DNA from 3 places in the Lactobacillus sp. IBH004 genome. Region 2 is predicted to be linked to each of the others. Evidence: predicted binding sites of a transcription regulator. Region 2 holds the regulator's gene; each other region holds the start of a gene.
What was found. Region 2 encodes LexA, which represses DNA repair genes until DNA is damaged. Its sites were predicted from a motif close to CNAACANNTGTTNG; they were not measured.
Positions count from the first base shown of each region.

Region 1: the regulator LexA is predicted to act here: its motif matches at 1,355-1,368, upstream of LDX54_RS00880 (replication-associated recombination protein A).
Region 3: the regulator LexA is predicted to act here: its motif matches at 7,216-7,229, upstream of recA (recombinase RecA).

Region 1 is NZ_CP110217.2:179,435-189,757, reverse strand. Features, by position in the region: gene LDX54_RS00880 (replication-associated recombination protein A) at 1-1,276, opposite strand, end outside; gene LDX54_RS00875 (SLAP domain-containing protein) at 1,439-2,962, shown strand; gene LDX54_RS00870 (SLAP domain-containing protein) at 3,157-4,680, shown strand; gene LDX54_RS00865 (hypothetical protein) at 4,890-5,735, shown strand; gene LDX54_RS00860 (BspA family leucine-rich repeat surface protein) at 5,803-7,641, opposite strand; gene LDX54_RS00855 (SLAP domain-containing protein) at 7,820-9,343, shown strand; gene LDX54_RS00850 (BspA family leucine-rich repeat surface protein) at 9,413-10,323, opposite strand, start outside.
Region 2 is NZ_CP110217.2:1,141,040-1,151,362, forward strand. Features, by position in the region: gene LDX54_RS05715 (1-acyl-sn-glycerol-3-phosphate acyltransferase) at 1-16, shown strand, start outside; gene LDX54_RS05720 (cyclopropane-fatty-acyl-phospholipid synthase family protein) at 99-1,274, shown strand; gene LDX54_RS05725 (FAD-binding oxidoreductase) at 1,346-2,746, opposite strand; gene LDX54_RS05730 (ABC transporter ATP-binding protein) at 3,020-4,810, opposite strand; gene LDX54_RS05735 (ABC transporter transmembrane domain-containing protein) at 4,812-6,566, opposite strand; gene LDX54_RS05740 (YneF family protein) at 6,639-6,854, opposite strand; gene LDX54_RS05745 (DUF896 domain-containing protein) at 6,923-7,171, opposite strand; gene lexA (transcriptional repressor LexA) at 7,314-7,937, shown strand; gene LDX54_RS05755 (MerR family transcriptional regulator) at 7,975-8,349, opposite strand; gene LDX54_RS05760 (hypothetical protein) at 8,409-8,708, shown strand; gene LDX54_RS05765 (nucleoside phosphorylase) at 8,934-9,701, opposite strand; gene rplS (50S ribosomal protein L19) at 9,799-10,146, opposite strand; gene trmD (tRNA (guanosine(37)-N1)-methyltransferase TrmD) at 10,264-10,323, opposite strand, start outside.
Region 3 is NZ_CP110217.2:679,819-690,141, forward strand. Features, by position in the region: gene LDX54_RS03505 (DNA translocase FtsK) at 1-926, shown strand, start outside; gene LDX54_RS03510 (SDR family oxidoreductase) at 1,093-1,821, shown strand; gene LDX54_RS03515 (helix-turn-helix domain-containing protein) at 1,887-3,005, shown strand; gene pgsA (CDP-diacylglycerol--glycerol-3-phosphate 3-phosphatidyltransferase) at 3,033-3,593, shown strand; gene LDX54_RS03525 (ABC transporter ATP-binding protein) at 3,753-4,931, shown strand; gene LDX54_RS03530 (ABC transporter permease) at 4,933-5,556, shown strand; gene LDX54_RS03535 (osmoprotectant ABC transporter substrate-binding protein) at 5,570-6,505, shown strand; gene LDX54_RS03540 (ABC transporter permease) at 6,505-7,164, shown strand; gene recA (recombinase RecA) at 7,316-8,425, shown strand; gene rny (ribonuclease Y) at 8,557-10,188, shown strand.

The DNA.
Region 1 (10,323 bases), 960 kb from region 2:
TTTTAAAGCGGTCTTCATGACCTTGCGAGGTCGGCAAATAATATTCGTGCCCCTCTAAACTCGGTGGCATAGTTTTCATTGTTGTTAACTTGTCTTTAGCATAATGCGCCAGCTGGTAACCTTTGCCATAACCCAAATCTTTCATCAACTTAGTGGGCGCGTTACGGATCTGCAGCGGCACTGGTTCATCAATTGTCTTCTTAACGTCTTCTTCAGCGGCTAATCTAGCCTTATAAACCGCGTTTGATTTCGGCGCAAGTGACAGATAAATCACAGCTTCCGTCAAATGTACATCACATTCCGGCATTCCAATAAATTGGCAAGCCTGAAAGACGTTGACCGCTACGTTCAGCGCATTAGTATCTGCCAAACCAATGTCTTCACTGGCAAAGCGTACTAGTCTGCGTGCAATATAAAGCGGATCTTCTCCCCCTTCAAGCATCCGTGACAACCAATAGATTGCCGCGTCTACATCGCTATTACGCATTGATTTATGTAAAGCAGAAATAATATTGTAGTGTTCTTCCCCGTCTTTATCATACAAGACTGACTTTTGCGTGATTAATTGTCCCAAATTGTCCATGGTCACAGCGATTGTATTACCATTTTTGTTGCCGTTTAAAACTGCCATTTCCAGCGTGTTTAAAGCTGTTCTGGCGTCACCGTTAGCAAATTTGGCAATGGCTTTAATCTCCTGCTCACTGATTTTAACGGTTAGCTTGCCAAAACCGTTAGGGTTGTGCAAAGCATTTTGCAATAGCTTGATAATATCTTTGACTTCAAGCGGTTTTAAGACAAAAACCTTGCAGCGTGAAAGCAGCGCCGAGTTAACTTCAAAGGAAGGATTTTCGGTCGTGGCACCAATTAACGTGATACTGCCGCGTTCAACGTAAGGCAAAAAAGCATCTTGTTGTGCTTTATTAAAACGATGGATTTCATCTACAAATACCAGTGTTTTTTGCCCTACTTCGTGTTCAGCTTCAGCCTGCTTCATAATTTTGCGGATTTTAGTAATGCTGCTGTCAACCGCACTAAAGTTGTAAAAGCTCGCTTGACTCTGCCGGGCAATTATTTCAGCCAAAGTCGTTTTACCGACTCCCGGTGGTCCCCAAAAAATCATTGAGGAAACCTGATCATTATCAATGATTTCCCGCAATATTTTTCCCGGTCCCAGTAGCTGCTCTTGTCCTACAAACTGAGCTAGGTTTTGGGGGCGTACACGGTTAGCCAAAGGTTCATTTTGTCCATTATTTGCAAATAAGGATTCTTGCTTCATCATGTCATCTTCTTTTTATTTACTTTCAGACACTTACTAACCTAATTATACAAGCATTTGTTAGCAAGCAAAAATAATCGAACGCTTGTTTGAGATAAATTTATTAACTAGTTTGCAGTACAATGATATAAGTAAAGAAAATAGATATTATGAGGTGAAGATATGAAATTTTTCAAGAAAATTGGTATTGGCTTAGCCGCAACAGTGTTGACAATTAGTCCGCTGCTGCCAAGTCTAAATCATATTCAAACAGTGCAAGCTGCGCCAAAAGCACAAAAACTAGCTAAAAACAGAATTACTTTAGTCAATGACGCACCCGTATATAATCAATATGGTCAAAGACTTAAAGCAAGAAAAAACGGGAATTATTCTGTAATTGAACCAGACGTTAATGGTTTCTGCTATGTTTCTTCTTTTGATGTCGACTCCTTAGATTATTACGGCACAATAATGATTAATGGGCAAAAATACTATAAAATTGGTCAAGGAGAATATATTAATGACGGTGATGTTAATAACGTTAACGGTAAAAGCTCTAAGACCGATAAGCTGGTTTTGAATCATAGGTCTGCGATCTATACTAAAACAGGTAAACTAAAAGGCAAGACTCTACCAGTTAAATCAGTCGTTAACTATCAGGGCCAGGTTAAGCAAACCCAATCTAATCAAAAATATTATTTTGCAAAATTTAACGTTTCTGAGCAAAAGGCAACTTTTTATTACTTGCCGACAGCAACAGTTAATGGTAAAGACTGTTATGCAATAGGGAAAAATCGTTATATTAGAGCAAATAACGTTGATAGTATAGATGGGTATCCCCTTATGTACAATGGCGTGACCTATGCTACTGTTCTTAAAAAGACGACAACTCAAACTTTAACCAATGATTCTACTAAGCACGTTCTCAAAAAGGGTCAAAAAATTAAAGTTGATTTAGCGGTTCAACCTTGGGCAGAAGACTTTGAAGGCTATATTTATCGCCTGCACGATTATCCTAACGAATATGTTGGTCAAGGTTACATTAAATTAAGAAACTATTTGCCAACATCAAGTTACGATGAGCTTACATTCACCTATGTAAAGCCTAATACGACGACAAATACTAAATTCTATAATTTTGACGGCACTGCAACAGGCATCAGTTACAGGAATCGTAATCAAAGCCCCTTGACCGTTGATGGTCTTTATTACTTATGGGTACCTAGTGAAAAGAAAGCAGAATTGTTTTACCACTTTTTAACCTACAGAACAGACAGAAGCTATTTCGTTAATAACGACGGCACTGATCTTAAAAAACCAGAGCTTGACAAAAACAATAAACTAATTGAATCGACAGAAGATAAGATTCGCTATACTAACAGTTTTGTCAAAGCTAGTGATGTTACTTTTGCCGGTGGAATTAAACTTACCCCTCTCAATACTGCCAAAGACGCTGAAAGCGAGCAGAAAGTAGCAACAGATAAGGATAAGCAAGAATTGCAAAGAAAATTTGAGGAAAATAAGAATAACAAGAATGTTAAGTGTGAGCAACAAAGTGCAGTAAGTAATTATAATAATGCTTTGATGATTGCTTCTTCTGTTTTACAATTTCCAAAAGCAACAATTGCACAAGTAAAACAGGCAATTTGGCTACTTGACACAACCAAAATTCAATTAAGTACTTTAAACTTTGCCGAATGGAGTTAAATTAAAAAATAGAGTTAGTCCACTTTTATGGTGGATTAGCTCTATTTTTATTGCTTAATTTGAAAATTAGTTTACCCTTGCCAAAATATTGTAAACCAGACAAAAGTTCTAACAATTTATATAATAAAACAATTTTAAGCAGCAGTTTAGGGTACAATGATATTAACATAAGTAATTTTTTGCGAGGTCATAAAATGAAATTTTTCAAGAAAGTTGGCATTGGCTTAACAGCCCTGGCTCTATCCACCACTCTATTTTTGCCATATACCGCTAACCCCCAAACAGTAGAAGCAGCTCAGAAAACCAAAGGAAAAGTCACGCTGCTTGAGAGCGATTATGTTTACAACCCGTCAGGCCATAAAATAAAATTGAAGCAAAATCGGGGTACACATAGCTATAACATTCCTAACGGCTTTAGCTCTGATCCCAAGGGCTATTTGACTACAGAAATGATAGTTTATGATGATGACAGTAGAACCAGCTATCCCTACTATGGCACTAAAAAAATTAACGGACAAAAATTTTACCACTTGGGGCATAACTATTACATTAATAGTGCTAATGTTTTAAAAGTCAATGGGCGCAATATCACACAAGGTAAATTGACTATCAAACACGATGCACTGATTTACAACAAGACTGGCAAAACAACGGGAAAGAAACTAAGAACTAATACAGTAGTTAAGTACCAAGGAAAAGCTAAGACTGCTACTAAAACACCCAAATATTTTTACTATCTTAAGGATGTCGCAAGGTACTTCCAGCCCAAATACGTACCTGCCCACAAAATAAAAGGAAAATATTTTTACTCCTTAGGACATAACAGTTACATTAAAGCAGCCAACGTCGGCTACATTAATGGCCACATTGCTCGCTACAACGGCACTGTAAATGCCACAGTCACTAAAAAAACTTATACTACAACAATAAATTTTTCTGCCGCAAAGCGGAAACTCAAAAAAGGACAAAAGATTAAACTTGATTTAACTGTTATTCCTTATGAAAGTGATGGCTTCGAGGGTTATATATACAGATTACATGATTACCCGGATGAATATGTTGATGAGGACAATGTTAAGCTGAAAAGGAATCTGCCTATCATTGATTATCGCGACTTAGTTTATACTTACGTTACGCCAGTGACAGACAACAGCGTTGAACTTTATGACACAGCTGGCAAGACAATTGGTAAACGTATTATAAAGCCGCAATACAGTAATCTTTCAGTTGATGGCTTAATGTACCTCTGGGTACCTGAGGAAAATAAGGCGGAACTGTTTTATCATTGTTTAAATTACAGTGACGCCAGTGTGATTGATGCCAACCAACCAAACCCGGTGCCAAATTCAGAGCCAACTTATCCTGCAAAAAAGCAAGCACTAATCTATGGCAATAACTTTATTAAGGTTAACGCTGTGAAATACGTCAGTGGATTAAGGCTAAAAGCCCTGAATACGATTGAGCAAGCTGAAAATGGGCAAAAGATTGCGACAGGAGCTGACAAACAGGAGCTGCTCACACTTTTTAATGAAGGAAAAAATCTAGCAAAAAATAGTGCTTATGATGATCTTATGTCTAACTATGATTGTGCCTTAAGAAACGCTTCTGCTATGTTAAGGTCTGATAAGGCAACTGTCACGCAGGTAGATGAAGCTGTCTGGTATGTTAAAACCGCTAAAGAGCAGCTGACAACTATGTCTACTCCTCCCGGTGATTAAATGGCTACGGGTCAGAGCAATATTAGTTTTACTAAAATAGTCCAAGCAAATATAATAGACAATATGTAGAGCATGGCAAAAATGAGACTATCAGTTTAATGCTGGTTCATTAGCTACTAATTATTAAAAAACAGCTATCAACTGATAAAAAGTTGTGACAAGCCTAGCGATAAAGGATATTGAAATCAAATTTAAAGGAGTAAATCAAAGTGAAATTACATAAAAATATTATTGTTGCAGCTGTTGCGGGTATTACCGTTTTAGCGCCAATTATTAGTCAAACTTCAGCTGTTTTAGCAGATGTGGCTGCAACTAACGAAACAAATACAAATACTAATACCAACACTAATACAAATAATCCAGACACAAGTGCAACAGATAAAACTGAAACTCCTGTAGCTGAACCAATTTCGCAACCTATCCAAGATACCCACGTATTAATATCAGAAATATCTTGCCCTGTAGCTGAACCAATTTCGCAACCTATCCAAGATAATGATCCCGAACCAAAGACCAATATCCACAAAACTAAGAAAACTTGGTCAAAACGCCACCAAAAAGCAAATAATTATTTCAATAAGAACGTCAAGAAGGGGCAGAAGCTAACGAATAAGACTAAAAAATTAGCCCTTTACAAGAAGATCTTGAAGCATTTTAAAAATTATAAGACTAAGTATGCCAAGACTTTCAAGAAATATCTTAATGCAGAAATTAAATGGTTAAACAGACAGATTAAATTGGAAAATGTTCCTACTACTAAACCATCGGGTGATTTGAAGCCACAACCTGTACAAAAGCCAAAGAAAGCAAAAGCACCTACAAATGATCATGGTGGGTGGTTTGACACTATTATTTATAAGATTTATTTGCAAGATTATAAATATTATAAGAAATATCCTACACTTTATAAAAAAGATGTAAAAAATGATATTAAAGCTTTGAAGAAACGAGGCTACAAGTTTAACGCTGACTTATCTGATAAGGGTTATAAGAAGCATAATAAAAAACTAGAAGACCATGACAATCTTCTTATGGATGAAGGCAAATTAAAATAATCTTCAGTGTCCTCACTAATAGAACAAAAGACTAATTCGCAGTTAAAGCGAACTAGTCTTTTTTATATTATTTAAGCTTGAACCCTTTAGGCAGCTGGGGCTTTTTGCCATTATACATAACATAAGTTTCTTTAGGACTCTTTTTAGCCGAATGGTTATACAGTTTTAGCAATTGCTTTTCAGTATACTTCTTGCCCCGAGGCTTGGCAATTGTGCCTTTGCCAACAGCTTGAATATGTTTAAATCCTTGACCTACTCCTGAACTCTTACGTAAGCGGTAATGCCCAAGCTTGACAACAAAGCCTTTGGGATTGCCAGCATTTTTCAAAACCTGACTATTATGGATATTAAAATGACTTAAATCAACTCCAGCGAGCTTCTGATCATTAGTAAACATTTCCGTTGAATCGTACATTTTTGGTAACCGCCAGCCACGCAAATCAACAAAAACAAGATTATCACAGTCCATAAACATTTGGCTGACCCTGGTAACCTGGCGTGTATCCCAAGTATGCAGGTCAAGCTGCTCAAGACTTTTTGCACCCTTAAACATCCTAAGCATATCAGTAACTTGGGCAGTATTAAAGTGCCTCAAGTCAATGTCTTTTAGACTGCTGTCGCCACTGAACATTGAATTCATCCAGCGTACGTTCTTGGTGTTCCAACCCGTTAAATTGAGTTTAACCAAAGAACTGTCTCCAGAAAACAGCGAGATCATATTAGTAACGTTGCTGGTATCAAAACTACTTAAATCTAAACTAGTAACAGCCGGATTGCATGCGAACATTTCTCTCATATCTTTAACTTTACTCGTATCAAAGTGACTGAAATTTAGCTGATCCAAGTGAGCGAATTTTGCAAACATCCCCGACATATCTGTAACATTACCAGTATTAAAGCCACTTAAGTCAAGTTTAGTTAAGTTAGAACACCCTTGAAACATATTTTTCATACTGGTAACGTTTTTGGTGTCCCAATTAGCCAAGTTTAAGTGAGTAACTTTACTACCCGAAAACATTTCTGCCATATTTGTCACTTGACTGGTAGCAAAACTACTCAGATCAAGACTTGACAAATTTTGGGTACTGGAAAACATATCGGACATATTATTAACTTTTCTGGTATCAAAGTGCTTAAGATTTAGTTCAGGAACTTTTATTCCAGCAAACATACCAGCCATGTTAGTGACATTACTAGTATCAAAATTAGCCAGATTAAGTTCTGCCACATCGCTATCCGCAAACATCTCTGCCATATTGGTCACTCGGCTGGTAGCAAAACTACTCAGATTAAGACGTCGCATCGGACTGTTTCTAAACATACCACTCATATTAGTGACTTTGCTGGTATTAAAACTGCTCAAATCTACTTCTGTTAAGGCTGTGTTGTCAAACATTCGTTCCATGCTAGTCACTTGGCTGGTATCAAAGTGACTAACATCAGCTTTAGTTAGTGCTTTGTCATTAGTAAAAAGCAAAGCCATATTTGTCACTTGACTAGTATCAACTTTGTCGAGACCTGTAATATCCTCCAAATACTCAAGACCGGCAAACTTTTCTGCCGAATTCGGAGCCATTTGAACCGGCGTTTCAAACACAATATGCTCAATATTGCCAGACCATTTAAACTGCTTTAAAAATGGTGTGCTTGATAATTGACTGCTCTTTTGCGGGCCACTAATCCGCAGGGTTCTGCTAATAACGTCGAATTTCCACGTACAGCTGCCATCAGTGCCAGTCCAAAGACCGGCATCAGATGGCAAACCTGTCGCACTAATTGGGACAACAGTAGGAGTTGCTGCTGCAGCTACATTTAAGTTAGTTTGCACCGTTACGACTAAACCTAATGCCATTGTTGCAATACCTATCCCAGTTTTTTTCAATTTGACTAAATTGGGTAATTTCATCTTGACGCCTCTTTTCTCTTATTCTAATTATAAGGGTATTTTACTTAAAACTAATTAATAATTTAAAACTTAAGTTAAACTTTGCCAGACTGTTATTCTTTTACTGTAAGACATGTATTGCTGCACCTATATTAGGTTATAATAAATTTAGTAGGAAAGATTAGTAAGGAGGTAAATCATGAAACTTACCAAAAAAATCTGTTTGGCGATCACGGCTTTGACACTGGTCGTAACTCCGCTTTTAGCAAATTACGATCAAATACAGACAGTAGTGGCTGCTAAAAGCAATAAAAAGACCGCAAAGGGTAAAATTACTTTAATCTATGGTGCCCATCTTTATAATAAATATGGCCATAAAATTAAAAACAAGAATAACGATCTGCCATATGCGGAAGATGATGCCAGCGGCTATAAGTATATCTATAGCTTTAATGCAGATGTTATGAAATACTATGGCACTAAAAGAATTAAGGGCCAAAAATTCTATAATATTGGTAAAGGTTGCTACATTAATGCCGCAGATGTCAAGGAAGTTAACGGTAAAAACAGTAAAAAGGGCAAATTAGTTTTATTACAAAAATCAGCTGTTTATACTAAAGCCGGTAACAAGAGTGGCCACACTTTACCTAAGCGAGCTATCATTAAATATCAAGGCAAAGTTAAACAAGTTAAAGCAAAACCGAAATACTATTATAGTAAATACTTTAACTCAGATAACAATGAGCATATTTTCTATCTGCCACTCACAAAAATTAAAGGGAAAAATTATTATGCCATTGGTAAAAATCGCTATGTCAAAGCCTATAATGTGGCAAGTTTAGATGGTTATCCTCTAACTTACAATGGGGTTACAACGGCCACCGTTCTCAAAAAGACAGCCACTCAGACTTTAAACGAAAAGAAAACCAAACATATTTTAAAAAAGGGGCAGAAAATAAAAGTTGATTTAGCCGTTACACCTTGGGCAGAAGACTTTGAAGGCTATATTTTCCGCCTGCATAATCATCATAATGAATACATAGATGAAAACTGTATCAACCTGAGAAATTACTTACCAACGACCGATTACTCTGATTTAACCTATAGTTTTGTTACTGCAAAGACTACTGCAAACGTTAAACTCTATGATGCCACAGGAAAACCTGTTGGGATTAGTTTTAACACTGCAAAGCAGTCTAACTTTAATGTTGACGGCTTGTTCTATATTTGGAATGCGGCTACAAACAAAGCTGAGTTGTATTACCACCTTCTGAGTAACAATTTAGATAGAAAAGCCCTTATCAATAATGATGGCACACAATTAAAGGCCCCGGCGACTGACAAAAAATATGGTCCGATCATTCTCACCACTAGTGAAAAAATAATAGCAGCTAACAGTTTCGTCAAAGCAAGTGATGTGAAATTTAGCAGGGGCATAAAACTTTCTCCTGTAAACACTTCTTTAGCAGCTGAGCAGAAACAAAAAGTAGCAACCGACAGCGATAAAGTGAAGCTCCAGAAAGACTTTGTTTCTGGACAGCAAACTATTAACGAGAGTGTCCATTATGATGGACTTATGCAGAGCTATGACTATGCTTTAGCTAATGCTGCTGTTGTCTTACGGTCGAGCAAAGCGACGCTGGCACAAGTAGATCAGGCAATCTGGCTGTTAAAAACCACTAAAAAACAGATAAAAACTTTAAACTTCCCTGAATTCGCCTAAAGCTTACTAGAAAGACAAACAAAAAAGGATTAGTTCTGAAATGAGCTAATCCTTTTATTTTACTAAAAATCAAAAATGAAATGATTTTGGTAACTGTGGTTTTTTACCGTTATACATGACATAGGTTTCTTTAGGGCTCTTTTTGGCAGAGTGATTATACAGCTTAAATAATTGCTTTGCAGTATATTTTTTGCCTTTAGGATTTCTAATTGTTCCTTTGCCTACAGCTTGAATGTGCTTAAATCCTTGACCTACACCTGAACTTTTACGCAAACGGTAATGGCCCAGCTTCACAGCAAATCCTTTAGGATTGCCTGCCTGATTTAAAATCCTGCTGTTATGAATATTAAAATTAGTCAGATCAACCCCTGCTAATTTCTTGTCCTGCATAAACATATCAGTCGCATCAATCAGTTTAGGCATGTGCCAGCCATGTAAATTAACTTTAGTCAGATTAGGACATTGAGCAAACATCTCACTTACTTCAGTTAATTTACGGGTGTTCCAATTATGTAAATCAACAGTTTTGAGACTCCGATCATTTTTAAACATCTCATAAGCTTCAGTGAGACTATTAGTTTTAAGATGACTTAAATTAATATTGACCAGCTGCGGGTCGTTTTTAAACATGCGACTCATACTCCTGACCCGTTTGGTATTCCAGCCTTTCAAATTAACCGTCTTTAAGTTGTCATCATCACTAAACATTTCAGACAAATTTTTATTGGACTTAGTATTAAAATGGCTTAAATCTAAGCTGGTAATTTTTTTCATACCAGAAAACATATAGCTGGTGCTAGTGACCTTGCTGGTATCAAAATTACTAATATCAAAATCAATTAAATTTTCAGCACCCTCAAACATGCCAAACATATCAGTTACCTTGCTGGTATTAAAGTGCTTAATATCCAAGCTGACCATATTTTTTAATCGTGCAAACATAGTACTCATATCAGTAACATTGGCAGTATCCCAGCCCG
Region 2 (10,323 bases):
TTACCATCCTCAATAAAAAGAGATAGTTTTACATAAAAATTATTTTATTCCGGTGTTAGAATATTAGTGTGAAAATGTCAGACGGAGGATTTTGAAAATTGTTAGAAAAAACTTTTTACAGAACAATGTTAAGTAAGTCTTTTCCGTTCCCTGTTAAAGTAACTTACTGGGACGGTAAAAGCGAAATATATGGAAACGGTACTCCGAATATTGAGATTATTTTTAACGAAAAGATCCCAACCAGCGCTATTTCTAAAAATGCTTCTTTAGCTCTTGGAGAAGCATATATGGATAAAAAAATTGAAATTAAAGGGAGTTTGCAAAAATTAATTTGCGGAGCTTATGAAAGTGCTGGAAGCTTTTTGCGCTCCAGTAAATTCCGTAAATTTTTACCAAAAGAAAAGCATACAGAAGAACAAAGCGAAAAAGATGTTCAACGTCATTATGATATCGGTAATGACTTTTACAAATTATGGCTCGATCCTACTTTAACTTATTCCTGTGCTTATTTCGAAAATGAAAATGATGACCTTGAAACTGCGCAGTTGGCAAAAATACATCATATTCTCAACAAATTAAATCCGGAAAAAGGGAAAACTCTGCTTGATATTGGTTGTGGTTGGGGAACACTCATGCTGCTAGCTGCAAAAGAATACGGCCTAAAGGTGACTGGTGTAACCCTGAGTGAAGAACAATATAAGTTAGTGCAAAAGAAAATCTATGATCAAAACTTACAAGATGTTGCTGAAGTTAGGTTAGAGGACTATCGCGAATTAGGCAATCAGCAGTGGGACTATGTAACTTCTGTCGGCATGTTTGAACATGTTGGTAAAGAAAACTTAGGCCAATATTTCGGAGATGTTGCAAAATACTTAAAGAAGGACGGAGTCGCTTTAATTCACGGCATTACTCGCCAGCAAGGTGGTGCTAAAAATGCTTGGCTTAATAAGTACATTTTCCCGGGTGGTTATATTCCTGGCTTAGCAGAAAATATTGACCATATTATTGCAAATAATATGCAAATTGCAGACATCGAAATGCTAAGAAGGCATTATCAAAAAACTTTGGAAATTTGGGATCATAACTTCAACAGCAAACGAGATCAAATTCAAAAGAATATGGGCGAACGTTTTACCCGAATGTGGGATCTATATTTACAGGCTTGTGCTGCTTCCTTTGAATCGGGAAATATTGATGTTGTGCAATATCTCATCACCAAAGGACCATCTGGTAAAAATTTACCTATGACTAGGAAATATATGTTAAACAAGTAAAAAATATTACATAAAAAAAGCTGATAAAACAAAATTTATCAGCTTTTTTAATGTTAAAACAAGAAAATTTTTTAAGGTTCAAAAATTTTTCCTGGGTTGATAATATAATTAGGGTCAAATAGCTTTTTAACTTCACGCAATAAATCAGTATATTCTTTGCCGTAAAAGTCTTCAAAGTAATTTGCTCTAGCATAACCAATACCATGTTCACCTGACATATTACCATCAAGAGATTTAGCAGTCTTATATAGTTCAGAAATAACCTTATTGCTAGTCTTGACATATTCTTCATCTGTCATATTGTCAGAGCAAAGGTAGATATGCAGGTTACCATCGCCTGCGTGACCAAAGTTTGGAATGCGAATATTCAGCTCTTGCTCAAGTTCTTCGATGCGGTCCAAAACTACAGGAATGTGATTTATTGGTACACAAACATCTATTTCGTCCATTTTTGGAGTGGAATTTTGAATTGCTAAAAGCAATTCTTCACGACATTGCCAAATTTTCTTGGCTTCTTCGGAATCAGCACCCAGGACAACAGCTTTTTCAGCTTTAAACGGCTTTACTACTTCCAAAGTTTCCTTCAGCTCCGCCTTCCACTCATCTTCAGTAAAGGCATCAATACCAATCATAATGAAGCCATCACCTTTTTTAAGTGGAAATTCATCTTTAGCATATGATTCCCATAATTTAATTACTTTACGTCCCATAAATTCAACAGTTGTTGGCACAACACCTGATCTTAAAATAGCCGGAACGGATTTAATTGCATCATTTAGAGTTGGAAATGGAATAATAGCATTTATTGACTTGTGAGGTTTTGGATATAACCGGATTGTAACTTCCGTTATAACCCCAAGAGTACCTTCAGCACCGATAAACAAATCTTTTAACGAATAACCTGACGATGATTTAACTGCTTTGGAGCCAAATTTATATAACTTGCCATTTGTCAAAACAGCCTTGATCTCACGAATATGCTCTCTCGTTACACCGTACTTTATAGCCTTAAGACCACCGGCGTTTGTTGAAACATTTCCTCCTATTGTAGCCCAATGCATAGCAGGTGCTGGCATATAAACAAATGGCTTATCAGCACAAAACTCGTCTAGGTCCTTCAACCTGATTCCTGCTTGAACTGTCATTGTCAAGTTTTCAGGATCGTATTCTAAAATCTTATTCATCTTGATCATATCAAGTGAAATTCCGCCATCAACTGTCAAGTTAGCTCCCATTAAACCAGTGGAATTACCTCTTGGAACTAAAGGTATTGAGTGGTCACTTGCATATTTAACAACGTTCATGACTTCTTCATTAGTTGTCGGTTGAATTACCAAATCTGGCATTGCCCTCACAGTACGAAATTGGTCATGATCCCAGTGCTTTGTGGGATTAGTAATAAATCTTTCTGGATCTGAGATAAATTTTCTTAAATTTTCCAAATCAGTTTCATTGATTTTATGATATTCCATTATAATTCCCTTCTTACTAAAAAGCATAGTATCCTATGCTTATAAATTAATTTACTCTATACTGCAAACGCTGTCAATAGTGTATATATTTATAACGTATATAAATATTTTCCAAGTTAAAAGTCCATTAAAAGTTTCAATTACACTTCTTTAATCCTAGAAAATAAAAATAAAAGCTTTTAATTTGGTTTCTTTTATTAAAAATAGACACAATAAAACCTCCAAATTGAAATAATTTGGAGGTTTTATCAAAGCTTTTAATCGAGTACCTTTTTACTTTTGACTGTTCTGTAATGTATACAAGTTATAATAATAACCCTTTTGTGAAAGAAGCTCTTCGTGATTACCCCTTTCAACGATTTTGCCGTCATTTAATACAATAATTTGATCTGCATCCACAATAGTTGAAAGTCTGTGCGCAATAGCAAGAGTAGTACGACCCTTACGAAGCCGTTTCAAGCCCTGTTGAATAAGTGTTTCGGTTTCAGTATCAACATTTGCTGTAGCTTCATCTAAAACTAAAATTTTAGGATCAGTAACTAATGTACGTGCAAATGAAATCAGTTGTCTTTGTCCTTGGCTAAATTCACTTCCTCCTTCACCCACTTTTGCATGATATTTACCGGGAAGATTTTCAATAAAGCCGTCCGCTTGGACAGTTTCAGCAGCCTCTTTTATTTGTTCATCAGTAATATCTTTATTATAAAGACGGATATTTGAATTTATATCCCCATAAAACATGAACGGCTCCTGCAATACCAGGCCAAGTTTTTTACGCAATTCAGCTTTAGGATACTTTTTAATATCTACACCATCAATTAAGACTTCACCCTGATAGAATTCATAAAAACGCATCATCACGTTTATAATTGAACTTTTGCCTGAGCCAGTATGACCTACAATACCGAGAGTTTCACCGGGATTAACGGTGAATGAAATATCATGTAAAATTTCGTTTTTACCATCGTATGAAAAACTGACGTGCTTAAATTCAATTTTTCCTTGTGTTATTGTCAGGCCTTTTTCAGCATTTTGTTTAGGTTCATAGTCAGTATTATCCAGAATCCGGAAAATTCTTTTGCCCGCAACGATACCGTCCTGGAAGAAAGTCATTTGATCCATCATATTAGCGATTGGATTGAAAAACTGTGAGATGTACTGTGAAAATGCGTAAACCACACCAGCTGGTACAAAAGTTTCCCTTAATGGAAAACCAAAGTACATTAAAGTTAAAGCAAGGGCGAGTGAATACAGTAAACTAGTCAAAGGGGAAAGCAAAAGAGAATTAAGATTTATCATATTAAATCTTGTTTTCATTAAAGCTGTATTTTCATCTTCAAAATGATTAGTCATACGTTGTTCCTGCTTAAATTGCTGGATTAACGAAACTCCTTCGATTGACTCATTCAGGTTAGTATTAATGCGACTCAATCGCTCACGGTAACTGCGGTAAAGTTTGGAACTTCTTTTAGAATATTGCCATATTATTACCAAGAGTAAGGGCAGAAAAGCCAACACAATCAGCCCAGCCATCACATTTGTTGAAAACATTGCCACCATGGCTGAAATGATTGAGAAAAACGACATTACAACACTAGATAAAACGGTAAGAAAATTACTCAATGTCATAGTATCATTAGTTACTCTTGAAACTATCGATCCAGCCGGAGTTTGATCAAAGTAGCGCATTCCCAGAGTATGTAATTTTTGATACAATTCCGCACGCAAGCCTTCAAGCGATTTTTCAGAACCTAGGGCAAAGAAGTACTCGTATGTGAATTGTAAAATTCCTTTGACAACTGAACCAAAAGCATAGAGAAAACCAGCAAATAATATTATTTGAGTGGTTACATCTGCTTTTACCAAAAAGTTATCTAAAAAATACTGTAAGCCATATGGCAGCAGAACATTAATTATACTTACTAAAAGCGCTCCAATTCCGGCAATAATCATTTCGTTCTTAAAATGCATTACAAAACGCAAAAGGCGCTTAAAAATGCTGAGCTGTTCTTTTACTGGTATTTCTTGAGACCAAACAGATTGAAATGAGTTTTCATCATCCATCTTATTCACCCACCTTGTCTTCTAATTCCTGTCTTTGCCACATATCAGCGTACCAGCCATCTAGTTTGAGTAACTGATCGTGAGTACCTCTTTCAACAATGCGGCCGTCTTTTAATACTAAAATTAAATCGGCATTCATGACAGAAGTAAGTCTGTGTGTCGCAATTAAAGTTGTCTTGCCTTGTCTTTCTTTCTTTAAAGAATGCAAAATAGCCATTTCTGTTCTGGCATCAACAGCAGAGAGAGCATCATCTAAAACTAATATTTGACTGTGCTTAAGTAAAGCTCTCGCAATCGACATCCTTTGCTTTTGCCCACCAGAAAGTGAAACACCATTTTCACCAACCAGGGTGTTGTAGCCACCCGGCATTTCTAAAATGTCATTGTGTAAATCACTCTTTTTTGCGGCAGTGATAATTGCATCCTTATCACTATCTGCATTTGAAAATGCAATGTTCTTTTGAATACTAGTAGAAAATAAATAATTATCCTGCGGTACATAAGAAATTTGCCGCAATAAAACATTAAGTGGAATTTCTCTAATATCATACCCATTTAGAGTTATCTGGCCATCATACTTGTCAAATTCTCTCAGCAAAAGCTGAATTATAGTTGTTTTACCGGCTCCAACTTTACCAACAAGTCCCAAAGTTTGTCCCGTTTTTAGAGTAAAATTAATATTATTCAGCACTTGAACATTTGGTTCATCCGGATATGCGAAAAATTTAACGTGATAATCAAGATCCCCTGCTATGTCCTTAGCCGAAATCTTTTGATCTGCAAATTTATCAGTAATTTCTGATTTTTCTTCCAGCAACTTTTCTATACGGTCGTAACTGGCACTACCACGCTCTAAGATATTAAAAAGATAACCAATCGCAAACATCGGCCAAACCATATTGCCAATATATGCAATAAAAGAAACCAGTTGACCAATGGTAAGAGCTTTATTGAAAACCAAAAGACCACCATAAATAATGGTAATAGTATAGGTTAAACCAATAAGCAATGTTCCTAAAGGATCAAACAGTGAATCCCATTTAAAAACTTGTTTATTAATTTTAATGGTGTCTTCAACCATCTGGTCAAAAGCGGCAGTATCTTCTTGACCCTGACCAAATGTTTTTAAAACTTTAATACCTGAAACTGATTCCTGCGTTTTATTATTCAGCCTTGAAAAAGCCGCTTGGGATTTGTCAAATGCATCGTGAAGCCTGTCACCTAATTTCCAAGCTCCCCAAGCTAGAAATGGTAATGGCAAAAGAGCAACAATCGTCAGGCGCCAATCAACAAATGCAATCATTGCAACCATAGTCGATACACTCATGATAAGAGAATCCACCAAAGTTAAAACACCTTCACCCGCAACTTCCTGGACAGCTGAAACATCATTTGTGGCATGAGCCATTAAGTCCCCGGTTCTGTGACGTTGATAAAAAGTACGATCCATCGCCATAAAGTGATCAAATAATTTCGATCTCAATTGCAATTCAAGTTCAGCAGCTCCACCCCATATTTGTCTACGCCAAAAATAGCGAAAGCCATAAAGCAAAAGAGCGGAGAAAATAATAGCTAAAATTAACAGACTATATTCTTGCCAGCTAATGTGACCCTTATCCAATTGATCTGCCATTAAGCCTAAAATTCTCGGTGGTACTAAGTTAACAACAGATGTAAGTGCTAAAAATGTAATACCGATGAGGTAACGCTTTTTCTCTTTTTTAAAGAACCATCCTAATTTAAAAAATATTCCCATTATTCACCTTAAAATTCAGTAAAAAAGCGGAGAAATTATTCTCCGCCGCACTAATTCAATCTAGTAAAATTGTTATTTTTGGTGCTTCATCATGTTCATCACTTGGTTGACCTTCTTAGCCGAAGGCTTTTGGCCCATTTGAGACATCATAGCAACAATCATATCTTCACTGATTGGCGGATTATCTTTAAAATATTTTTTCATATATGATCTAGCACCATAGAAGCCCCCTACAAGGCCCAATAATAGTGCAATCACAATCAGAAAAATCGCTAATCCTAAATTCATAAAAAATCACCTCAATTTGTCCAATAGTTATATCTTACCTAAAAAATAAGGAAAATTAAAGATCAAAGTTAATCTTTTCTTAAACCTTTTTTTCTTTGAGCTCGCTTTGCTTTCTCAGACGTAATTTCCTTACCATTCTTGTCAATTATGACTAAATTTTCAACATCTTGCTTGAAGCCAGCTCTAAAATTTTTGATAAATTCCTGGTGTAATTCCTTACGTTCTTTCTCTTCAGCTTCAGTTAAGCCTACGGATTTCTTTTTGTGATAAAGCTCATTAATACGATTGATTAATTTTTTTTCGGGATCTTCACTCATCTTTGCACCTCTCAATTAAAAAATTCTACCTTATTTTGGCAACGAAAAAAAGTATAAATTTTTAGAACGTTTGTTTGCATTATACGAAATATTTTGCTAAAATTAAATATATAAGAAAACGTTTATAATACTGGAGATAATTATGACAACTAAACAAAATACTAAGCAGTTGCAAATTCTACGCTATATATATGAAACAGTTGAGGACAGAGGATTCCCTCCTACTGTACGCGAAATTTGTCATGCTGTAGATTTATCTTCAACTTCAACTGTACACGGCCATTTATCTAGGCTAGAAAATAAAGGTCTACTGATCAAGGATGCCACCAAACCAAGAGCTCTGGAAATAACAGATGAAGGTAAAAAAGCAATTGGCGTCCAGCCGAAAGAAATTCCCGTAGTTGGTGATGTCACAGCTGGTCAACCGATTTTGGCTGTTGAAGATATAGAAGATTACTTTCCCTTACCTCCAGATCTGGCAAACGATGCCGGAGATCTTTTCATGTTGAGAGTTCATGGTGAAAGTATGATCAACGCTGGTATCTTAAACGGAGACAATGTCATTGTCCGTAAGCAGTCTTCAGCAATCAACGGAGAAATTGTAGTGGCTATGACCGATGAAAATGAAGCAACTGTAAAACGATTTTACAAGGAAAAAGGTCACTATCGATTGCAGCCTGAAAATGATACGATGGCACCGATTATATTGTCAAGTGTTCACATTTTAGGTAAGGTAGTTGGTCTATACCGTAATACTATTATTTAACAAAAGAACTTTATAGCATTATTGGGATAAATAAAAATTATTTTTTACGAGTTTCAATAATGCTTTTTATTTGCAAAATTTCTCCTACTTCTTCTAGCACTTTTTTCTGCATTTTTAATTTGTTTATTTTTGCATTTATAACAGCGATTTTATCCTTAATTAACTTTAAGTTTTGTTTACGCTGCTTTTCAGTACTACACGACTCATCGTGTAGTTTTTTTATGTCCTTTATTTCTTGAAGTGAAAAGCCTAAGCCTTGGAACTCTTTAATTGCTTCAAAAGAATCAGTTTCGTTTTCAGTAAACCAATAGTTTTTTCCCTTACGACCAGGATTTAATAATTTTAAATAGATATAATGTCTAACGGTATCAGGTGTAGTATTTTCCTTTTGAATAAATTCTTTCAAATACATAATTATTTCCTTGACGTTGGGTCGACCCCAGATGGTTAAATTTTTGTGGAGGTATTAAAATGTCATATCTTACAATTTTATTTAATATTATATATAGTGTTATCATGATCAGCGCCAGCTTTCTATCTTTTACTAGTTTGCCAATTTGGCTAATCATGATCAACGTTTTGTCCGCATTAGGCATTATTGCCGGAAGTTTTCTAAAAAAACCACTTTTAACTAGTATATTTCTAGTAGCAGTTTTACTTACCGCTCTAGCAAATGGAATTTTTCTTTACGGACAAATCACTTGGTCTCACTGGTTTATCAGACTTATTTTGACTATTATTTTGATTTGCTTGAACTTTAAGTATTTTTAGATATTTATCTAGCAAAATTCCTGTTAATAGTCAAGCGTAACTTCTCAAAATACTGTCATGATGGCAAGAAATTGACTTTCCACAACTAATGCTTTAGATCTATTCACAAACTTTATATTGAAAATATACTTCAAAATGTTGTTTCTAAAGCTTTTATGTTATTTGCTTGTGAATTGTGTGGCTGTTTCACTTTGGTTCCACAGCAGTATTTTTTCACAAACTTGGTTAAATTTCCTTAATAATATTTGCTGCCAAATTGATAGCAGTCTCATGAGCATCCCTGCCCCAGCCTCTGTCATCATGTTTTTCTAGGTCTTTAAGAGAATCCGCTGTAAATAATATTTGTGCAAAGTCGACCCCTCTAAATTGTGCACACGCAGCCATTGCTGCACATTCCATCTCTACACAAGAGGCTCCCAACTCTTTAGCCTGCTTTACTTTCTTGACAGTTTCCCTAAAGAAGCCATCAGTTGTCCAGGTAGTTACTTCTTCAACCTTAAGACCTTCTTCTTTCAGCAATTTTTTGGTCTTAGTTAAAAACTCTGACTTTAAGTCAATATATGTTCCTGGTTTCATATAGTGGAAAGAAGTGCCCTCATCTCTAATAGCTTTTGTAGGCACTAGAAAATAGTTTTCTGGTAAATCAACTAAGCAGCCTGCTGATCCTATTGCTAAAATTTGTTTAACACCATAGCTTATTAACCAATCTAATAGCTCTACAGCAGCTGCAGCACCTATCTTTGCCTGACAAAAAGTAATTTTTTGTCCGTCTAAATCAACCTCATAAATTGGAGTTTCTCCTTCAAAGCAGTCAAAGCAACCCAACTTTTTATGAGGATAACGAGCCAAAAAAGCACTGATCACAGCAGGAGTTAAAAATGCAAACAGCAACTTGGGCTGAAAATGAAAGTTATTAATTTCTTGTTCGTGATCTGGTTCTAAAACAGCCCTCGGATCAGTATCAAAATTTAACATAAATGGTTCTTTCATAATTCTCCTCCTCAATAAAAATATATTGCTAAAGATTTTAACATAAACAAAAAAGAGAATCATCCCTTTTGGAAATGATTCTCTTTCACTTAAGCGTAAATTAACGACGCTTTTCTGCAATTCTAGCAGACTTGCCGTGACGATCACGTAAGTAGTAAAGTTTAGCACGACGTACACGACCATGACGCAATACTTCAACTTTAGCAACACGGGGATCGTTTACAGGAAAAGTACGTTCTACGCCGACACCAGATGCCATTTTACGCACTGTGTAACTGGCACCAATGCCAGTGCCCTTACGCTTGATAACTACGCCTTCAAACATCTGAATACGTTCATGTGAACCTTCGACAACACGCACATGAACACGAACTGTGTCCCCTGCACGGAAGTCAGGTATATCATCACGTAATTGTTCTTTAGTTAATTCTTGAATTAATGGATCCATTTTTATTTTCTCCTTCTGCGGCATTCATTAGCGTTTTCTACGTCAGCGGAATACCCCTAACTATTAGTGCAAAATAAATTTACACCTCAATCATACTAGCAAAAATACTAGGTAAAATCAAGTTTGATCTTCTTCTTGTTTTATTTCTGCCATCATTTTTTCTTCTTCTGCACTTAA
Region 3 (10,323 bases), 460 kb from region 2:
TTTTAATGAAAGCATTGCCGGATCAGGTCAAGTTAATCTTGATAGACCCAAAGATGGTGGAGCTTTCTGTTTATAATGGAGTACCTCATTTATTGATACCGGTAGTTACTGATGCAAAATTGGCTGCAAATGCTTTGAGTAAAGCCGTTAAAGAAATGGAACGCCGCTATAAGTTATTTGCTGCAGCTGGGGCCCGTAACATGAGTGAATTTAACGAAAAGGTGCGGCTGAATAATCAAGATAAATCAAAACCGCCGATGAAGCCGTTACCATATATCTTAGTAGTAGTTGATGAACTGAGTGATCTAATGATGGTTGGCGGACGTGACGTTGAAGGAGCAATTGTCCGTTTGGGCCAGATGGCTCGAGCGGCGGGTATTCACATGATTTTGGCCACACAAAGACCGAGTGTTGATGTCATAACCGGTCTAATTAAAGCAAATGTTCCTTCACGGATTTCTTTTGCTGTTTCAAGTGGTATCGATTCACGGACTATTTTAGATCAAACTGGGGCCGAAAAATTACTCGGTCGCGGCGATATGCTATACATGCCTGTTGGTGCTTCAAAGCCTGAACGTATTCAGGGTGCTTATGTTTCTTCACATGAGGTTGAAAATATCATTTCATGGGTAAAGAAACAGCAGGAACCTGAATATGATAAAGGTATGATTCCACAAAAAGGCCAAGAGAACTCTGAAAATAAAGATGATGAGCCAAAAGACGAATTCTATGATCAAGCAGTGGACTTAGTAAGGCAACAACAAACGGCCAGTGTATCACTCTTACAAAGAAGATTTCGTATTGGTTATAATCGTGCCGCCAGGATTGTTGATGAAATGGAAGAAAAAGGTATTGTTGGTCCATCTGAAGGTTCAAAGCCTCGCCAAGTTTTATTACCGCCTAAAAAAGAGGGAGATAAGAGCTAATTTTTAAGAAAGTTTATCATGTCGTTTTATTAGTTCAAATTTGTGAAAAAATAATGGTAAAATAAAATCGAATGTGAATACATAACTTGATCTTTTTTGATGATCGATTGGTTATAAGGTCATTTTCAATATTTAAAGTAAAAATAAAATAAAAGGAATGTTTTAATTGCAGCGAGCTCTTGTATTTGGTGCTACAGGTGGCATTGGTCAAGCTATTTGTGTTGAGTTGGCTAATGCTGGTTGGTCTCTTTACATTCATTGCAGTCAAAATTGGCGAAAAGCTTATTCTTTGGCTCAAGGAATGAGTCAAAAATATCCTCAGCAGGATTTTATTCCCATCAAATTAGATTTTCTGGCTGAAAATAATGATTTAAAAGAATTTGTTAATAATTTACTGCCAGTTAACGCGGTGGTATTTGCCCAGGGAATTACCGATTATAATTTTGTTAGTAGTCAAGATACGGCCAAAATTGATGAGATTATGCGCATAAACTTGATTACCCCAATTAAGTTGACAGGACTATTTGAACCTCATTTGATAAAAAATGATTATAGTCGTATTGTTTATTTAGGATCAGTTTACGGTGGTTCAGGTAGTGCTATGGAAGCGGCATACAGTTCTTCCAAATCAGGTCTTGAAGGGTTTGCACAAGCATATGCCCGCGAAGTTGCTTCAGCTAACCTGACGGTTAATGTTGTTGCACCCGGTGCTGTCAATACAGCAATGAATTCCGTGCTTGGCCCTGAAACGATGGAAGAAGTTAAGGGTGAAATACCTGTTGGTCGTTTAGCAGAGGGTAAGGACATTTCTTATTGGGTTAAAACTTTACTTGACGTTCAGTCTGGGTATCTAACTGGTCAGACCATTTATGTTAGTGGCGGCTGGCTTATTTAAATGTAATAATTATATGTAGTATATGTTATACTCAAAGAGTAAATTTAGAATTTGAAGAGGTAACTATGGCAGATATCGGAGATAAATTACGCAGTGCCAGAGAGGCTAAGGGACTTTCAATTGAAGACATTGAAAAAACAACCAAGATTCAAGGTAGATATCTGACTGCAATCGAGCAAAACGATTTTGAAAAACTTCCTGGTGATTTTTACGTTAGAGCCTTCATTAGACAATATGCACAGATAGTTGGTTTAGATGGCAAAAAGTTGCTAAGTGAATACCACGAAGACATACCTAAAGCCGAACCTGAAGAATTTGTCGAAGACTCGATTGACAATAAAAGTGAGGAAGTACGTAAAACTACCAGTAATAAGAAAAAGATTTGGCAGGATTACCTGCCACGAATCATTGTCGGTTTGGGGATAGTTGCAGTAATTTTGGTATGCTACGTTGTATTTGCTCATTTTTCTTCTAGTCGCAATGAAAATAACAACGAAGCTAATGATGTTTCTGTTTCTTCGGATAGTGGTAAACGACACCGCAAAGTTAAGAAAGTTAAAAAGAAGAGAGTCAAGATTAAGGAACTGGCTGCAAATCAGTTTCAGATTACCGGCCTTAAAAATAACCGCAATTTAGTTATTAGAGCCGGTGATCAAGCGACTACAGTTTCTATTGCAATGAATGGCGTAAATCAAAGTGGTCAGACTTTAACAGCTGGTCAAAAGCATACTTTACGAATTCCAGAAACTGCGCAATCTGTCGTCGTTACATTTAGCAACGCTCTGGGAACATCAGTAACAATTGGTGGCAGAAAAGTACCATATACAGCTCAAAATTCGAGTCTTTCTTTAACCTTTTATATTGGCAAACAGCGTAATAGTCAAAATACTCAAAGCAACCAACCACATCAAAGTCAAAATAATTCCGGAACTACGAATAATAATTCAGGACAGAGTAATTCGAACCAGCAAAATCAAGAACATAGCCAAACCAATAATTCTAATGGTAATAATGGTGCAAGTTCGAGTACAAATAATGGTCAACAAAATACTCAAAATAATCAAAATTCCCAGAACAATGGTCAATCAAATCATGATAACAATCAATCAAATAACACTGATCATAATAATGATTCTGGCCATTCCGGAGGTACTTCCTCTAGTGGAAATGATGATAAAAAATAGTAACTATTTTTGGAGGAAAAGTTAAGAATGAATTTGCCTAATAAGTTAACGGTTTTTAGAATATTATTGATTCCGGTTTTCATGTTAATTGTTATTTTTGGTGGTGATGCCAGTTTTAAAGTTGCTGGTACTACTGTTTATTGGAGATTGGTAATAGCTGCGATTGTATTTGCAGTTGCTTCTGCAACTGATTGGTTTGATGGTCATATTGCCAGATCACGCAACTTGGTTACAAATTTTGGAAAGTTTGCGGACCCTTTGGCTGACAAAATGCTTACTATGACTGCATTTATAATGTTAATTTCCTTAAAACTTGCTCCATCATGGGTTGTAGCAATAATTGTTTGTCGTGAATTGGCTGTAACTGGATTGCGTTTGATTTTGGCTGAGAATAAAGGGCAAGTTATGGCTGCAGCTATGCCTGGTAAAATCAAAACGACATGTCAAATGCTTTCAATTATCTTTTTGTTAATTGGTGACTTTTATCATATAGGCACTATCTTACTTTATATTGCACTGATTTTTACTATCTATTCTGGCTGGGATTATTTCCACAGTTCATGGGATGTTTTTGAAGGTTCAATGTAAATTAAAGAAAAATTTAGTTTTATTAAAAAGCACTGTAAGGTAGTGCTTTTTTTGTGCTTCTTTTTAATACAAAAAAGAGCATAAAATGGTCAATTGTTGATTATGCTTCATTTACTTGTTAGGATTAAATTAAGGAAATATTGAAAAGGAGGAAAATTTATGGGAGAAAAAATACCAATGGTTGAGTTCAAAGATGTATCCAAGATATATCCTAAAATGAAAAATCCGGCTGTTAACCATATCAGTTTTGAAATAGATAAAGGTGATTTTTGCTGCCTAATTGGCACCTCCGGTTCAGGAAAGACTACTTTGATGCGGATGATTAATCGCATGAACAGCGTAACTAAAGGCGAGGTGCTGGTTAACGGCAAAAACGTTAAAAGTTTTAATCCCGTCAACTTGAGACGTCATATTGGGTATGTTATTCAAAATAATGGTTTGATGCCTCATATGACTATTAGAGAAAACATTATTTTGGTACCCAAGCTATTAAAATGGCCTAAGGAAAAATTAGCTGGTGAAGCGCAAAAGCTAATTCAAATGGCTGAATTGCCGGAATCATATTTAGACAGGTATCCGACTGAGCTATCTGGCGGTCAACAACAAAGAATTGGAGTTGTACGCGCACTGGCAGCAAACCAAAATCTAATATTAATGGATGAGCCTTTTGGTGCATTAGATCCGATAACTCGTGAAAGTTTACAGAATTTGGTACAAAACTTACAAGTGCGATTAGGCAAAACAATTGTTTTTGTCACTCATGACATGGATGAGGCATTAAAGCTTGCAACTAAAGTAGTTGTTTTGCATGATGGGCAGTTGATTCAAGTAGGAACGCCTGAGGAAATTTTACATCATCCTGCAAATGACTATGTTAAAAGTTTGATCGGTGAAGAGCGCCTGTCCGAAGCAAAATATGAAACCGTAAAAGTTAAAAACGTGATGCTAACTAATCCGATTAAGATTGACTTGGGTGCTTCTTTATCTGATGCCTTAACCATGATGAAGGAAAACCGTGTTGATACCCTTTTAGTGGTTGATAACAGCGATCACCTGAAAGGCTATATTTCAATTGATGATTTGCAACGAAATTATTCTAAGGCAAGCAGCGTTAGTGATATCTTGATTACTAAAGTAAGCACAGTTGGTCCGGATGAATATTTGCGTGATAACTTTAGTCGTATTATGAGCCGTAACAAGAGTTATATTCCGGTAATTGATTCTGATAATAAATTAGTCGGTATAGTTACTCGTGCAAGTTTGGTTAATGTCGTTTATCAAAAAATATGGGGCGATAAGGGCCACACGCAAAATAATACGGGAAAAGAGGCGAACTAAAATGTCAGCCTTTTTTGCACAGCATGGCTCAGAATTATTGGTAAAAACTTGGCAACAAATATATATTTCAGCTATTTCACTGGGCTTGGGAATTGTTGTAGCAGTTCCATTAAGTATCATATTAATGAAATTTCCGCGCGTGGCAAAAGTCGTGATTGCTATTGCCAGTATGTTGCAGACGATACCAGCTTTGGCTCTGCTTGCGATCATGATTCCATTTTTTGGTGTTGGTAAGCTGCCCGCAATTATTGCACTTTTTCTCTATAGTTTAATGCCCATTTTGCGGAATACATATGTTGGTCTGATGGGGGTAAACCCGGACACTATTGATTCTGCACGTGGCTTAGGTATGACTAATCTGCAATTAATTTTGAAAGTTGATATTCCTTTAGCAATGCCTGTAATCATGGCGGGAATAAGACTTTCTGCTATTTATGTTATTGCGTGGGCGACTCTAGCTTCTTATATAGGTGCTGGGGGCCTTGGCGACTTTATCTTTAATGGCCTTAGTTTATATCAGACTGATCTAATTTTTGGTGGTACCATTCCTGTTATCATATTGGCACTTCTAACTGATTATCTCTTGGGTAAGCTTGAACGTAAATTAACACCAAAAGGAATATAAGGAGGTATTCATCATGAAAAAGTATTTTAAAAAGATATTCCTGATGATAACAGCCTTGTTTATTATGTTAACTACTAGTGCTTGTGGCTTGCCTGGACTTTCTGATAGTCAAGGCAGTCAGGAAAATATTAGAATTACGGCACTAACAACTACTGAATCACAAATTATGGCTAATATTGTTGCCCAATTGATTGAACATGAAACTTCATACAAAACTTCAATTGTTAATAATTTGGGTTCTGCTCCTATGCAGCATCAGGCTCTAATTCGTCATGACGCCGATATTCAAGCTGCTGCTTATGATGGTGGTGAATTAACTGCAAATCTTTTATTGCCAGCTATTAAGGATTCCAAAAAGGCAAATGATACAGTCAGACGTGAAGTAAAAAAGAGATGGGATCAAACTTATTTGCATACATATGGCTTCGCTAATAATTATGCTTTTATGGTGAGAGCAAAAGACCAAAAGAAGTACCATCTGTATCAGATTTCTGATTTAAAGAAAGTTAAAGATAAATTTTCTTTCGGTGTAGCATCCGAATGGGTAAATGCTCCAGGAGTCGGTTATCCTGCTTTTCAAACAGCTTATGGATTAACCTTTTCTAAAGCACACCCAATGAATATCGGCTTAGTATATTCTGCACTGAAAAGCGGTAAGATGGATGTTATTCTAGGCTATTCTACTGATGGCCGAATTGATAGCTACAATTTGCACCTGTTGAAGGATGATAAGCATTTCTTTCCGCCATATAATTGTGGCATGCTAATTAATAACTATTTATTAAGAGAGCATCCTGAATTAAAGGCAATTCTGGCAAGATTAGTGGGTAATGTGAGTGTTCATGATATACGTAAAATGAACTTCCAAGTAGATGACAAGCTACTTGAACCCGCTACGGTTGCACGGCAATTTTTAGAAAAACATAATTACTTTAGGGGGGAGAAATAATGTCTCATTTATCTTTATGGCAGCAATTTATTTATTATTATGTCCATAATGGTAGTTATGTATTAGCACAATTTAACCGGACTTTTTTGATTTCAATCTATGGCGTTTTATTTGCAGCTATTATTGGTATACCGGTTGGAATTTTTATTTCGCGCAATGGACATTTAGGAGATTTTGTTGTAGAAATTGCGAATTTTATTCAAACGATTCCTTCGCTTGCCCTTTTGTCTATTGTAATGATTGGTTTGGGCCTAGGCGTTATGACCGTTATTGTCACCGTTACGCTTTATTCACTTTTGCCAATTATTAAGAATACATATACTGGTATGAGGAACGTTAATAAAAATGTCATTGATTCAGGAAAAGGAATGGGAATGACAAAGCTGCAACTACTTTATATGGTGAGATTACCGCTCTCAATGTCTGTTATTATAGCCGGCTTGAAAAACGCTTTGGTCATAGCTATTGGTATCACTTCAATTGGTTCGTTCGTTGGAGCAGGTGGCTTAGGAGACATAATTATTCGCGGCACCAATGCTACTAATGGCAGTGCGATTATACTAGCTGGTGCCCTTCCTACAGCATTGATGGCAATCTTGGCAGATGTGATTTTGAATTTCTTGCAAAAAGTTTTGGAACCCAAAGGCCTTAAAAAATAAATTAAAAGTTTTTTGCATTTTTTTCGTATTTAATAATGTGAATAAAAATAATAAACATTTGTTCGCCTTTTTTCTTGCAAATATACACTAAAGCAAAGTATAATTATTACGTACTAAATTAAAGAAATTTTGATAGAGGAGGACAAGAGTCTTGGCCAAGGATGAAAAACAAGCTGCACTGGAAAATGCGCTTAAGAAAATTGAAAAGAATTTTGGTAAAGGCGCTGTTATGCGTATGGGTGATAAAGCTGACACCAAAATCTCGACCGTTCCCTCAGGTTCGCTTGCTCTTGATGCAGCTCTGGGAGTTGGCGGCTATCCCCGGGGTAGAATAGTAGAAATTTACGGACCAGAATCTTCTGGTAAAACAACGGTTGCATTACATGCAGTAGCTGAAGTGCAAAAAAGAGGTGGTACAGCCGCTTATATCGATGCCGAAAATGCTATGGATCCGGCTTATGCGGAGGCATTAGGTGTTGATGTTGATTCACTTATTTTGTCTCAGCCAAATACTGGTGAAGAAGGTTTACAAATTGCTGATACGTTGATTACAAGTGGTGCAATTGATATTTTAGTTGTTGACTCTGTTGCAGCACTTGTGCCTCAAGCTGAAATTGACGGAGAAATGGGTGACAGTCATGTTGGTCTGCAAGCTCGTTTAATGAGTCAAGCTCTGCGTAAGCTTTCGGGTAACATTAATAAGACCAAAACTATTGCAATTTTTATCAATCAAATTCGTGAAAAAGTTGGAATTATGTTTGGTAATCCTGAAACTACTCCTGGTGGTCGGGCACTGAAGTTTTATGCCACTATTCGTTTGGAAATCAGAAGAGCGGAAAAGATCAAGCAAACCGGTGGAGAAATTACTGGTAACCGTGTAAAAATCAAGGTAGTTAAAAACAAAGTTGCACCGCCTTTTAAAGTTGCTGAAGTTGACATGATGTATGGCAAGGGTATTTCACAGAGTGGTGAACTGTTGGATATGGCGGCCGACAAAGACATTATAGCCAAGGCCGGCTCCTGGTATTCATATCACGATGAACGAATTGGTCAGGGCCGAGAAAATGCTAAGAAGTACCTTGAGGATCACCCTGATGTCTATGACGATGTCCAAAAGCAGGTACGTCAAGCTTTCGGTATTGATGAAGAATCAGTTGCTGAAAGAGAAGATCCTGAAAAAATAAAAGCCAAGAGAGCCCAAAAGGCTGCTGATACAGAAAAGGAAGCTTCTGCTAAAAAAGAAGCAGACAGCAAAAGCTAATTACGAGGAAATAAACCTTGACCTGTGAAAATGGGTTAAGGTTTTTTCATGTCGTTTGACATAAGTCCCATCGTTCTTTATTATTAATATTGTGTGAATAATCTAAAAAAATAAAAAAGGCGATAGAAATCATGATAAGTAAATTTTTGATTCCCGTCGCGATAGCTATAATTTCAATTATTGTTGGCGTTGTTGTAGGATACTCTATTCGTAAAAGGATCTGGGAGAAAAGGGCTCAGAACGCTCAAAACGATGCCGACCATATTTTAACCGAAGCAAAAGCACGAGTTGACGCTGCTAAAGCTGAAGTCAATGCACAAAAGCAAGCAGCTGATGCTATTAAACAGAGTGCGCAAAACACTAAAAAAGAAAAAATTCTTGAAGCTCAAGAACAAATTCAAGACTATCGACAAAAAGTTGAAGATGAATTAAACGACAAACGTGACAAAATTGCACGCGATCAAAATCGCTTAACCCAACGAGAGGATACTCTTGATCATAAGAACTCTTTGCTAAAAGAAAAAGAGGATGATTTAACTAAAAAAGATGAACAGCTAGAGCAAAAGCAAACAGAATTAGCTGCTAAATTGCAAAAAGCTGATGAACTAGTTGAACAGACTACGCAGAAGCTATACGAAGTGGCCCATTTAAACAAAGAGCAGGCAAAAAAGCTTGTTTTAGATCAATTAGCAGATGAATTAGTTAAAGAACGGGCAGAGTTGATTAGTAATAGTAATCAAGAAGTAAAAGCTAAAGCTGACCATTATGCGCGCAAAATAATTATTGATGCAATTCAAAGTAGCTCGGCAGATACAGTAGCTGAAACAACAGTATCTGTAGTTGATTTGCCTAATGAGGAAATGAAGGGTCGAATTATTGGTCGTGAAGGACGTAATATCAGATCTTTTGAAGCTCTTACTGGAGTTGATCTTATAATTGATGACACTCCAAAAGTTGTAACTTTAAGTGGTTTTGATGCCATCAGGCGTGAAATTGCGAAAAGGGCAATGGAACGTTTGATTAAGGATGGACGCATTCATCCGGCTCGAATAGAGGAAACAGTTGATAAAGCTCGTAAAGAAGTAAACGATGATATTTACGAAGCTGGAGAAAGCGCTCTAATGGAGCTGGGAATTCATAAAATGAATCCAGAACTGGTTAAAATATTGGGTAGACTCAAATACCGGACATCTTATGGTCAAAATGTTTTGGGTCATTCAATTGAAGTTGCAAAATTAGCTGGTACAATGGCTGCAGAGCTTGGATTAAATGAAAAATTAGCCGTTCGCGCGGGATTATTACACGATATTGGAAAAGCAGTCGACCATGACATTGAAGGTTCACACGTAGAAATTGGTGTAGAACTGACAAGGAAGTATCATGAGCCGGATGTGGTTGTTAATGCAATTGCAGCACACCATGGGGATGTGCCTAAGTTAACATTTATTGCTGAATTGGTAGTTGCAGCGGATACCATTTCTTCTGCAAGACCTGGTGCTAGAAGCGAAAGTTTGGAAAATTATATTAGAAGACTTACCGACCTCGAGCAAATAGCAAATAGGTATGATGGAGTCAAACAGGCATACGCTATTCAAGCTGGTCGAGAAGTCCGCGTGATGGTTGAACCTGACAAGATTTCAGATGATCGTATTACAGTTTTAGCACGCGACATTCGCAATCAAATTGAAAAAGAACTTGATTACCCGGGTAATATTAAAATAACAGTTATTCGTGAAAAACGTGCTGTATCAATTGCAAAGTAAATAAAAGGATTGAATGCAAAATTCAATCCTTTTTTGTTTTGTAATATATCTTCAAAATATGGCGCAAATTAACATAAAAAAGCGCAAAAAAGCACATTTTGGTAAAATGAAAGGGTATACAATACGGATTGAATG